2 regions of the Phaeacidiphilus oryzae TH49 genome follow, and region 1 is predicted to be linked to the other one. Evidence: riboswitches for the same ligand, from Rfam matches in the RefSeq annotation. Region 1 holds a riboswitch; the other holds the start of a gene.
What was found. Region 1 has a riboswitch for cobalamin ahead of BS73_RS12010 (cobalamin biosynthesis protein). Riboswitches for the same ligand answer to the same signal wherever they lie in the genome.
Positions count from the first base shown of each region.

Region 2: it holds a riboswitch for cobalamin, as region 1 does, so the genes downstream of both, nicT (Nickel transporter NicT) here and BS73_RS12010 (cobalamin biosynthesis protein) in region 1, are expected to answer to the same signal.

Region 1 is NZ_JQMQ01000005.1:1,738,080-1,742,733, forward strand. Features, by position in the region: gene BS73_RS12000 (NAD(P)/FAD-dependent oxidoreductase) at 1-1,312, shown strand, start outside; gene BS73_RS12005 (hypothetical protein) at 1,846-2,229, shown strand; cobalamin riboswitch at 2,377-2,556, shown strand; gene BS73_RS12010 (cobalamin biosynthesis protein) at 2,668-3,657, shown strand; gene BS73_RS12015 (cobyric acid synthase) at 3,654-4,654, shown strand, end outside.
Region 2 is NZ_JQMQ01000005.1:3,734,905-3,739,558, reverse strand. Features, by position in the region: gene BS73_RS36390 (L,D-transpeptidase) at 1-530, opposite strand, end outside; gene nicT (Nickel transporter NicT) at 776-1,915, opposite strand; cobalamin riboswitch at 1,942-2,159, opposite strand; gene BS73_RS20330 (ArsR/SmtB family transcription factor) at 2,243-2,596, shown strand; gene BS73_RS20325 (GntR family transcriptional regulator) at 2,924-3,568, opposite strand; gene BS73_RS34880 (acyl-CoA dehydrogenase family protein) at 3,594-4,520, opposite strand; gene BS73_RS20315 (acyl-CoA dehydrogenase family protein) at 4,517-4,654, opposite strand, start outside.

The DNA.
Region 1 (4,654 bases):
CACCGGGCTGTGGACCGCGTACTACCTGCGCAAGGCCGATCCGGGGCTGCGGATCACCGTGCTGGAGCGGCGGTTCTGCGGCTTCGGCGCCTCGGGCCGGAACGGCGGCTGGCTCTACAACGGCTTCGCCGGCCGCGGGGTCTTCGCCAAGCGGTACGGCCGGGCCGCCGCCGGTGATCTGCAGCGGGCCATGGACGGCACGGTGGACGAGGTGATCCGGGCAGCCCGCGAGGAGTCGATCGAGGCCGACATCCGCAAGGGCGGGGTACTCGAAGTCGCCCGCACCCCGGCCCAGTTGGCCCGCCTCCGGTCGTTCGCCCAGGAGGAGTACGGCTACGGCGACCGGGAGCGGCTGGTGCTGGACGCCGCCGGGACCCGGGAGCGGATCGCGGTCGAGGGCGCCCTCGGCGGGACCTGGACCCCGCACGGCGCCCGGATCCAGCCCGCCAAGCTGGTCACCGGACTGGCCCGGACGGTGGAGCGGATGGGGGTGCGGATCCACGAGTCCACCCCGGTGGAGCGGATCCTGCCGGCCCAGGGGCAGCCGGACGGGAAGGCCCGCGCGGTCACCCCCTACGGCACCGTCTCGGCCCGCTACGTGCTGCGGCTGACGGAGGGGTTCACCGCGGACCTGGCCGGGGAGCGGCGGACGTGGCTGCCGATGAACTCCTCGATCGTGCTGACCGAGCCGCTGCCGGAGTCCTTCTGGGCGGAGGCCGGCTGGGGCGAGTCCGGCACCGTGCTGGGCGACTTCGCCCACGCGTACATGTACGCCCAGCGGACCGCGGACGACCGGATCGCGCTGGGCGGCCGGGGCGTCCCCTACCGCTACGGCTCACGGACCGACCACGACGGGACCACCCGGGAGCGGGCGGTGCGCCAGCTGCGCGGGATCGTCCGCGACTTCTTCCCGGCGCTGGGCGCGCGGGCCGCGGACGTGCCGCTCAGCCACACCTGGTCGGGGGTGCTCGGGGTGCCCCGGGACTGGTGCACCACGGTGCAGCTGGACCGGGCGAGCGGGCTCGGCGCGGCCGGCGGCTACGTCGGCTCGGGGGTGGCCACCACCAACCTGGCCGCCCGGACCCTCCGCGACCTGGTGCTGCGCGCCGAGGGGCAGGGCGGGGACACCGAGCTGACCGCGCTGCCCTGGGTGGACCACGCGGTGCGCCGCTGGGAGCCGGAGCCGCTGCGCTGGATCGGCGTGCAGGGGATGTACGCGGCGTACCACGCGGCGGACCGGGCCGAGGCCGCCGGGCGCGGGGAGCGGACCAGCACCATCGCCCGGATCGCGGACCTCGTCTCGGGCCGCTGAGGGCCGTTCCGGGCCGGGGGGCCGCGCGGGGCCCGCACCGGGCGGGATCCGGACATTCTGACCTCCGCCGGGCCGCGGAAGCCCCGTACCGGGAACCACAGGGTTCCCTCGGGTCACGGGCCCGAGCGGGGCGGCGAGGCCGGCCCCCTGCCCCCGGCCACCGCCGGTGAGCTGGGGCGATACTCCGTATCGGTGATCCTCGGGGCCCCGGATCCCGGGCTTTCTCCGGGGCGGGGCGGGCGCCCCGGGCACGGGCCCCGGGGCCGCTTCGGCGCGGCCGAAACCGAGTGCTCGGGCGGTGAAGCGTCGGGCCGCCGCGGGTGGCCCCGCGTCCCAGGGGCAGGCGATTGCCCAGGGTGACCGCGACGCGACTCGACGTGCGGATTCGCGCTGGAGGCCTGAGGCTGGTTTCCGGACGCCTCGCGACTTGGGGGCAGGCGGAGGCGGGCGTCCCGGTCGGAGCACTCGACAGCGAGGCGGTGCCCATGATGTCCGTTCTTCTCGGCCTTTTGATACCCCCCGTCGCCCTTCTGGTGATTCTGATCCTGTCCTGGTTCGAGGATCACGTGCTGGTGCCCCCGGGCGGGTACGCGTCGCTGTCCGCGGAGGGCCGGGAGGCCCAGGAGGCCCTCGGCGAGGCGGAGTTGAGCGGGACACCCGGAGCCGCCGAACCGGTGGGCGGTGCCCCGGGGGCGGGCCTCGCGCCCTCGCCCGCCGAGCCGGGGCGGACGGCCGAACCGGAGCCCCAGCACGGACGGACCCCCGACCCCATGCCGCGCCCGCTGCCGATCGGACTGCGCGGGCGCCCGTGGCGGGGGCATCCGGCCTCCGGCGCCCGGCCGGGCTACCGGCCGCCGCTGCTGCCGGACACCGGCACCGGCGCCCAGCATCCGACGATCCGGGCGCTGCGCAGGTAGCCCGGCACTCCCCCCGCGGCCACGCGCACCGCGCGTTTCGCACCGCACACCGCATACCGCGCGCCGAGGACCGAGGAGCGGCAACGGCCGGGGTGCGGCCCCCACCAGGGCGGCCGCACCCCGGCCGTGTTGACGCTGCGCGGGCCCGCGTGGTGGGATTTGTCCGCCATACGGAGGCATGGAGAGGAAGCCGGTGCGAATCCGGCGCGGTCCCGCCACTGTCACCGGGGAGCCCTCCTCCGCTCGTCGCCACGGCCGCCGCAAGGCGGCTGGAAGGCCGGAGGAAGCGCAGATCCGGGAGCCAGGAGACTCTCACCTCCGTTCTCGTCGAGCCAGGGCGCGGACCCTGAGTGAGGACACTTCGCCATGCCTGCTGCGCGCGGACCCGCGGGTCCTTTCCCTGTCGACCGGCCCGCCGCACGGCGGAGCTGACGGGACGTGGACCGACTCCTTCTCGGGGCGCCGCTCGGCTACGCCCTGGACGCGGTGATCGGCGACCCGCGCCGCGGCCACCCGGTGGCGGCCTTCGGACGCGCCGCCACCCGCCTCGAACACCGTCTCTACGCCGACCGCCGGGCTGCCGGCGTGCTCTTCACCGCCGTCTCCACCGGCACCGTGGCGGCGGGGGCGCTGCTCGCGGAGCGCGCGCTGCGCCGCCGGCCCCCGGCCGGGACCGCCCTCGCCGGGGCCGCCGCCTGGGCGGTGCTCGGCGGCGCGACCCTGGTACGGGAGGCGCGGGCGATCGACGGGCTGCTGGCGGGGGGCGACCTCGCGGCGGCCAGGGCGCGGCTGCCCCATCTCTGCGGGCGGGATCCGCACGGGCTGGACGAGGCGGGGATCGCTCGCGCGGTCGTCGAGTCGGTGGCCGAGAACACCGCGGACGCGGTGGTGAACGCGCTGGTGTGGGGCGCTCTGGCGGGCGCACCCGGGCTGCTCGCCTTCCGGGCCGTCAACACCCTGGACGCGATGGTGGGCCACCGCTCCCCCAGGTACGAGCGGTTCGGCTGGGCCTCCGCCCGGCTGGACGACCTCGCCGGCTGGCCGGGGGCGCGGCTGACCGCACTCCTCACGGCCGCCGCGGCCGGGCCGGGCGCGCGGCGGCGCGCGCTGCGGGTCTGGCGGCGGGACGGGGGCGCCCACCCGAGCCCGAACGCCGGACAGGCCGAGTCGGCCTTCGCGGGAGCGCTGGGGGTGCGCCTCGGGGGCGAGTTGGCGTACGGGGAGAGGGTCGAGCGGCGACCCGTGCTCGGCGCCGAGTTGCGTGCGCCGGAGCGCGCGGACATCGAGCGTGCCTGTGTGCTGTCGCGGCGGGTGGGGGCGCTGGCGCTGGGGACGGCGCTGGTCGGCCGTGCTGCCGTGCGGGCGGGAGCGCGGGCCGGAGCGCGGGCCGTCGGCCGGCGGGCCGTGCGGACGGGGGCCCGCCGATGAGCGGGGCGCTGCTGGTGGCGGGGACCACCTCGGACGCGGGCAAGAGCGTGGTGACCGCCGGGATCTGCCGCTGGCTCAGCCGGCAGGGCGTGCGGGTGGCGCCCTTCAAGGCGCAGAACATGTCGCTGAACTCCTTCGTCACCCTGGACGGCGCCGAGATCGGCCGCGCCCAGGCGATGCAGGCGGCGGCCTGCCGGATCGAGCCGTCCGCGGCGATGAACCCGGTACTGCTCAAGCCGGGTGGGGACGGCCGCAGCCAGGTGGTGCTGCGCGGCCGGGCGGTCGCCGAGGTCAGCGCGCTGGACTACCGGGAGCGCAAGCCCGCGCTGCTGGAGGCCGCCCTGGAGTGCCTGGCCGAACTGCGGGCCGGGTACGAGGTGGTGGTCTGCGAGGGGGCCGGCTCCCCCGCCGAGATCAACCTCCGCTCCGGGGACATCGCCAACATGGGGCTGGCCACCGCGGCCGGCCTGCCGGTGGTGGTGGTCGGGGACATCGACCGGGGCGGGGTCTTCGCGGCGATGTACGGCACGCAGGCCCTGCTGAGCGCGGAGGACCAGGCCCAGCTGGCGGGCTGGGTGGTCAACAAGTTCCGCGGCGACGCCCGGCTGCTGGAACCCGGACTGGAGATGCTGCGCGGGCTCACCGGCCGTCCGGTGCTCGGCGTCCTGCCGATGCTGAACGGGCTGTGGCTGGACGCCGAGGACTCGCTGGCGCTGGACGCCCGCCCGGGCGTCCTCAGCGGCGGCGCCCCGGTCGGGCGGGAGGTGCTGGACGTGGCCGTGCTGCGGCTGCCCCGGCTCTCCAACTTCACCGACGTGGACGCGCTGGCCCAGGAGCCGGGCGTGCTGGTGCGGTTCGTGACCCGGCCCGAGGAGCTGGCCGGGGCGGACGCCCTGGTGCTGCCCGGGACCAGGGCCACCGTCGCCGACCTGGAATGGCTGAGGGGGCGTCGGCTCGACCGCGCGGTGGGCGCCTTCGCCGCCTCCGGGCGCTCGGT
Region 2 (4,654 bases), 2.0 Mb from region 1:
TGCGCGACGCCGACCACGGAGTCCTTGGCGGGGCTGATCGAGTCCAGCAGCATCTGGCTGTCGCTGCCCGGGGACTCGGTGGTGAAAGAGATCCGGTCCACCTTGGGCTTGGTGCCGGAACCGGACGTGGCACTGGCCCGCAGCACGTACTTGGCGCCCGTGCCCAGCGGGGAGGTCGGCGTCCAGGTCCCGGACTTCAGCGTGCCGGCCACCGGGTCGCCCTGGGAGTCGGCGACGGTGACGGAGGCCAGCGTGCCGCCGGTCACGTTCAGCTTCACCGGCTTGTCGGTGGCCACACCGCCGTCCGAGGCCTTGCTGAACGCCACCGAGATCTTCGCGTCGGAGACCTTCATCTGCTGACTGGCGCTGCCGCCGCTGCCGCCGGAGGAGCAGGCGCTCGCGCCCACCAGCGCCAGCGCGGCGACCGCGGCCATCCCGGTCGTCCGCCGGACGACCCTCCGCCCGCGTGCGCCGCCGTCCCGCCGCTCCTTCTCGCCGCCCGGCGCCGCCGCGCCGCCCGACTCCGCCACCGTCTGTGACCCTGACCCTGCCCGTGCCACCCGTGCTCTCCCCTGAATCCGCCGTACCCGTCGGCCGCCGGCGGGCCCGCTCACCCGGTCGTGCGGGTCGTCCCGGTCGTTCCGGGCGTCCTGCCCGTTCCGGTCGACCCAGCCGTACCGGACGTTCACGTCGTCCCCACCGGTGCCACTCTTGAGTGACGTTCACCCGGCGCACCCGGTTCCGGTGTGCCGAGTTCCACGTTATGCCGGATTCCTCAGAGCTTCTCGCCCGCCCCCGCGGTGTACCGGCGCTCCACCCCGCCGAGCCTCCAGTAGGCCAGCGCACCCGCCCACACCAGTACGAAGAGGCCGGCGATCACGAAGCCGACGTTGTTCAGGTCGACGCCCGAGATCCAGCCGCTGACCGGGTCGGCGAGCCCCAGCTGCCGGTGCAGCACACCCACCAGTTCCACCGTGCCGATCAGGAACGCCACCGCCACCGAGAGCCCGGTGATGGTGAGGTTGTAGTAGACCTTGCGGACCGGGTTGGCGAAGGCCCATTCATACGCGAAATTCATGAAGGTGCCGTCCAGAGTGTCGAAGAGTGACATCCCGGCGGCGAAGAGCAGCGGCAGGCAGACGATGCCGTACCAGGGCAGCCCGGCGGCGGCGCCGCTGCCCGCCATCACCATCAGGGTCACCTCGGTCGCGGTGTCGAAGCCGATCCCGAAGAGGAGGCCCACCGGGTACATCTGGCCCGGCCGGGTGATCGAGCGGGTCAGCCGGCCGAGGACCCGGTTGAGGAGCCCGCGGCCGTCCAGCCGCCGCTCCAGCTCCCGCTCGTCGAAGACGCCGGAGCGCATGGCCCGGAAGACCCGGGCGATCCCGGCCAGCGAGACCAGGTTGAGTGCGGCGATGAGATAGAGGAAGCCGCCGGAGACGCAGGTGCCGACGAGCTCCAGCACCCGGTGGGCGCCCGAGCCCTGGCCGGCGCCGGTCCCGGTGAGGGTGCCCACGGCCCGGGTGCCGGTGGCGATCAGCAGCGCCAGCAGGACGACCACGCTGGAGTGGCCGAGGGCGAACCAGAAGCCGACCGAGACCGGCCGCTTGCCGTCCGCCATCAGCTTGCGGGTGGTGTTGTCGATGGCGGCGATGTGGTCCGCGTCGAAGGCGTGCCGCATGCCGAGGGTGTACGCGGTGATCCCGAGCCCGACCCCGAACACCTGGTTCCCCACGGTGTGCCGGCGTGGCGCCACCACCAGGAGCAGCAGGCCGAAGGCCAGCAGGTGGAGGGCGAGGATGACGGCCAGCAGCCCCCCGGTCCGCAGCCAGTCCGCGCGGGTGCGGCGGGGGACGGCCGAACTCTTCTTCTGCTGCTTCTGCGCCTGCGTCGACGCAGGCATACCGGTAGCCATGGCAGCCTCTCCAGCACCTCGTGGATGGGTTATCGCGTGCCGTGGCCGGTCTCCTGGCTTACGGGTGCTGACGTCGTTCGCGCCTGGCCTTCCAGGTGTCCGGGGGTGATGCCCCCGGGCTCCCGTGACCCAACCGTCCTCCGACGAGGACTCGCTGACGGCACGTCGACTTCCCGATCACAGTGGCGAGGGCCGCTCCGGTCTTCCACCGGTCTTCCCGAGCACCACGGCGCGCCCACGGTATCCGGGGCCGGGCATGAGCTACAAGCCTGCACAGATGTGCAGATGTGCAGAGGCGGGGGAGGCCGGCGGGGCAGGATGGGGGCCATGCATCTGGTTCCCGCCGAGCGCGCCCACCGGCGCGCGATCGATGAGCACACGGTGTGCGAGGCAATCGCCGGGATCGGCGACCCGGCCGGGGTGCGCGCCTGGTCCGAGCTGTTCGGCCTGCTGGCCGATCCGGGCCGGCTCTCGCTGCTGCTCGCGGTGCGGAGCGCGGGGCCGATCGCGGTCTCCGACCTCGCCCTCGCGACCGGCATCAGCGACACGGCGGTCTCGCAGGCGCTGCGGCTGCTCCGCGCGGCGGGCGCGGTCCGCGCGGAGAAGGAGGGCCGGGTCGTCCGCTACTCCCTCAGCTCCCCGCGGGTGGACATGCTGCTGGCCAACCTCACCGCTTCTTGAACGGCGGCAGGACGACGCAGGCGACGATGCCGGCGACGAAGGCGAGAACCAGCAGCGAGAACCCGATGGTCTCCAACGCGGTCATGTCCCCAAACTAGGCGGCTGGGCCGCGCCGCGCACCCCGAGCACGCCCCCCGGAGGCAGCGCCGCCGGGCGCGCCTCGGGGGCGGGGAACTGCGCGGCCGGCCGTCCACGGCGCGCACTCGGCAACGCCTACCGGGTTGCAACCCGGTGTCCGCCGCCGGACGAACCGCCGTTCCGCGCTGGGCGCGCAGTTCCCCGCGCCCCCGATTCGCGCCTGGCGGCGCCGCATCCGGGGCGGAGCCCTCAGGCGTCCGCCGGCGGAAAGGTCAGGCGCGCCCGGACGCACTCCAGCGTGCCGGCGCGGTGCCGGGCGTGGAGGCCGGGCAGCGCCGCGTGGTCCCCGGACGCCAGCGCGTCCACGATCGCGTCGTGCTCGGCCACGATCCGCCGCACCGTGTCCGGATCGGACACGTACACCGCCCGGTACGCCTGGGTGAGGAACCACACCCGCTCCAGCTCGGCAGTCAGCAGGCCGAGGCCCGCCGCCGCGAAGACCCGGAAGTGGAACTCGTGGTTCAGCGTGGACACCGCGCGCAGCTCCCCCGCCGCGTCCGCCGCCGCCAGCCGCCGGTTGATCTCCCGCAGCCGCTCCACCTCGGCGTCCCCGAACCGCGGCAGCGACTCCAGCACCTCGGTCTCGATCAGCTCGCGCAGCCGGTACGCCTGGCTCAGCTCGGACCAGCTCAGCTCGCGGATCGCGTAGCCGGCGTTCCGCCGGTACTCCAGCAGCCCGTCCGAGGCCAGCGACTGGAGCGCCTCGCGGACCGGCTGCCGGCTCAGCCCCAGCCGGTCCGCCAGCAGTTCCTGGCGCACCGGCTGGCCCGGCCGCAGCCCGCCTTCCGCGAGCAGCGCCCGGACCTCCTCGACCACCAGGTCCACCGACGTCATAGCGGTCAGAGCCTACTCAGGCCGCTCACCCCACCGGCGCGGTGAGGTCCCAGAGCTCCTCCTCCGCGTCCGGCAGCTCGGCCAGTCCCCAGTCGCGGCCGACCAGGCCCTCGTCCCGCCCGGCCCACAGCAGGGTGGTCCTGCGGTGGAGGCCGGCCTCGCCGGTGATCCCCATGGCGCCGTGCAGCTGGTGGGCGACGGCCGCGATCCGCCCGACGGCCTCGGCGGCCACCGCCCGGGCCCCGGTCAGAGCGAACCGCAGCGACCGGTCCGCTCCGTCCACCGCCGCGGGCACCCGGAACCTCCGCTGCGCCTCGCGTACCGCCGCGGCCATCCCGCGGTGGGCGACCGCCGCCTCGCCGAGGCTGGTCCGCACCGCCGGGATCCGGATCAGCGGACGGCCGAACTGCACCCGCTCCTCGACGTACCGCCGGGCCTCCCGGATCGCCCCGTCGGCCGCCCCGAGGAGCTCCGCCAGGAGCAGCAGCCGGGCCAGCTCCCCGGTGCGCGGGGTGTCGTCCTCGGCCGGGTCGCCGCCCGCGCCGCCCGCGCCGACCGCGCACGGCCGCCCGGCCAGGTCCAGGCCGGTCGCGCCGGGGGCCCACACCCCGTACGCCGTCGGATGGACCAGGACGCCGTCCGGGCCCCGGCTCTCCTCCGGCGCCCGGTCGCCCGCCGCGTACCGGGCGACCAGCGTCTGCCGCACCGGCAGCGGCACCCCGGCGCGGCCCAGCGCCTCCACGGCCCCCACCGCCGAGTCGATCAGGTCGGGGTCCGGCTCCGCGGCCAGATCGGCGCCGTCCAGGACGCCGGTCCAGCCCAGCCGGACGGCGGTGGCCCAGTGCCCGGGGAAGTCCGGCGCGGCCGAGACGTCGGTCCCGGGGGCCGGGGGCGGCCAGTCCGCGACCACCTCCAGCACCGTTGCGTACAGGGTCCGGTCGAAGTCGTTCATCGCCGCTCTCCCTTCGCGATGATGGACAGCAGGATCTGCGCCGCTCCGCCGCGGATTCCGGAGGCCGGGGCGGCCACCACGCACTGCCGGAAGAGCTCGCGGACCGCCGCGTCGGCCCGCGCCATCATCGGCCG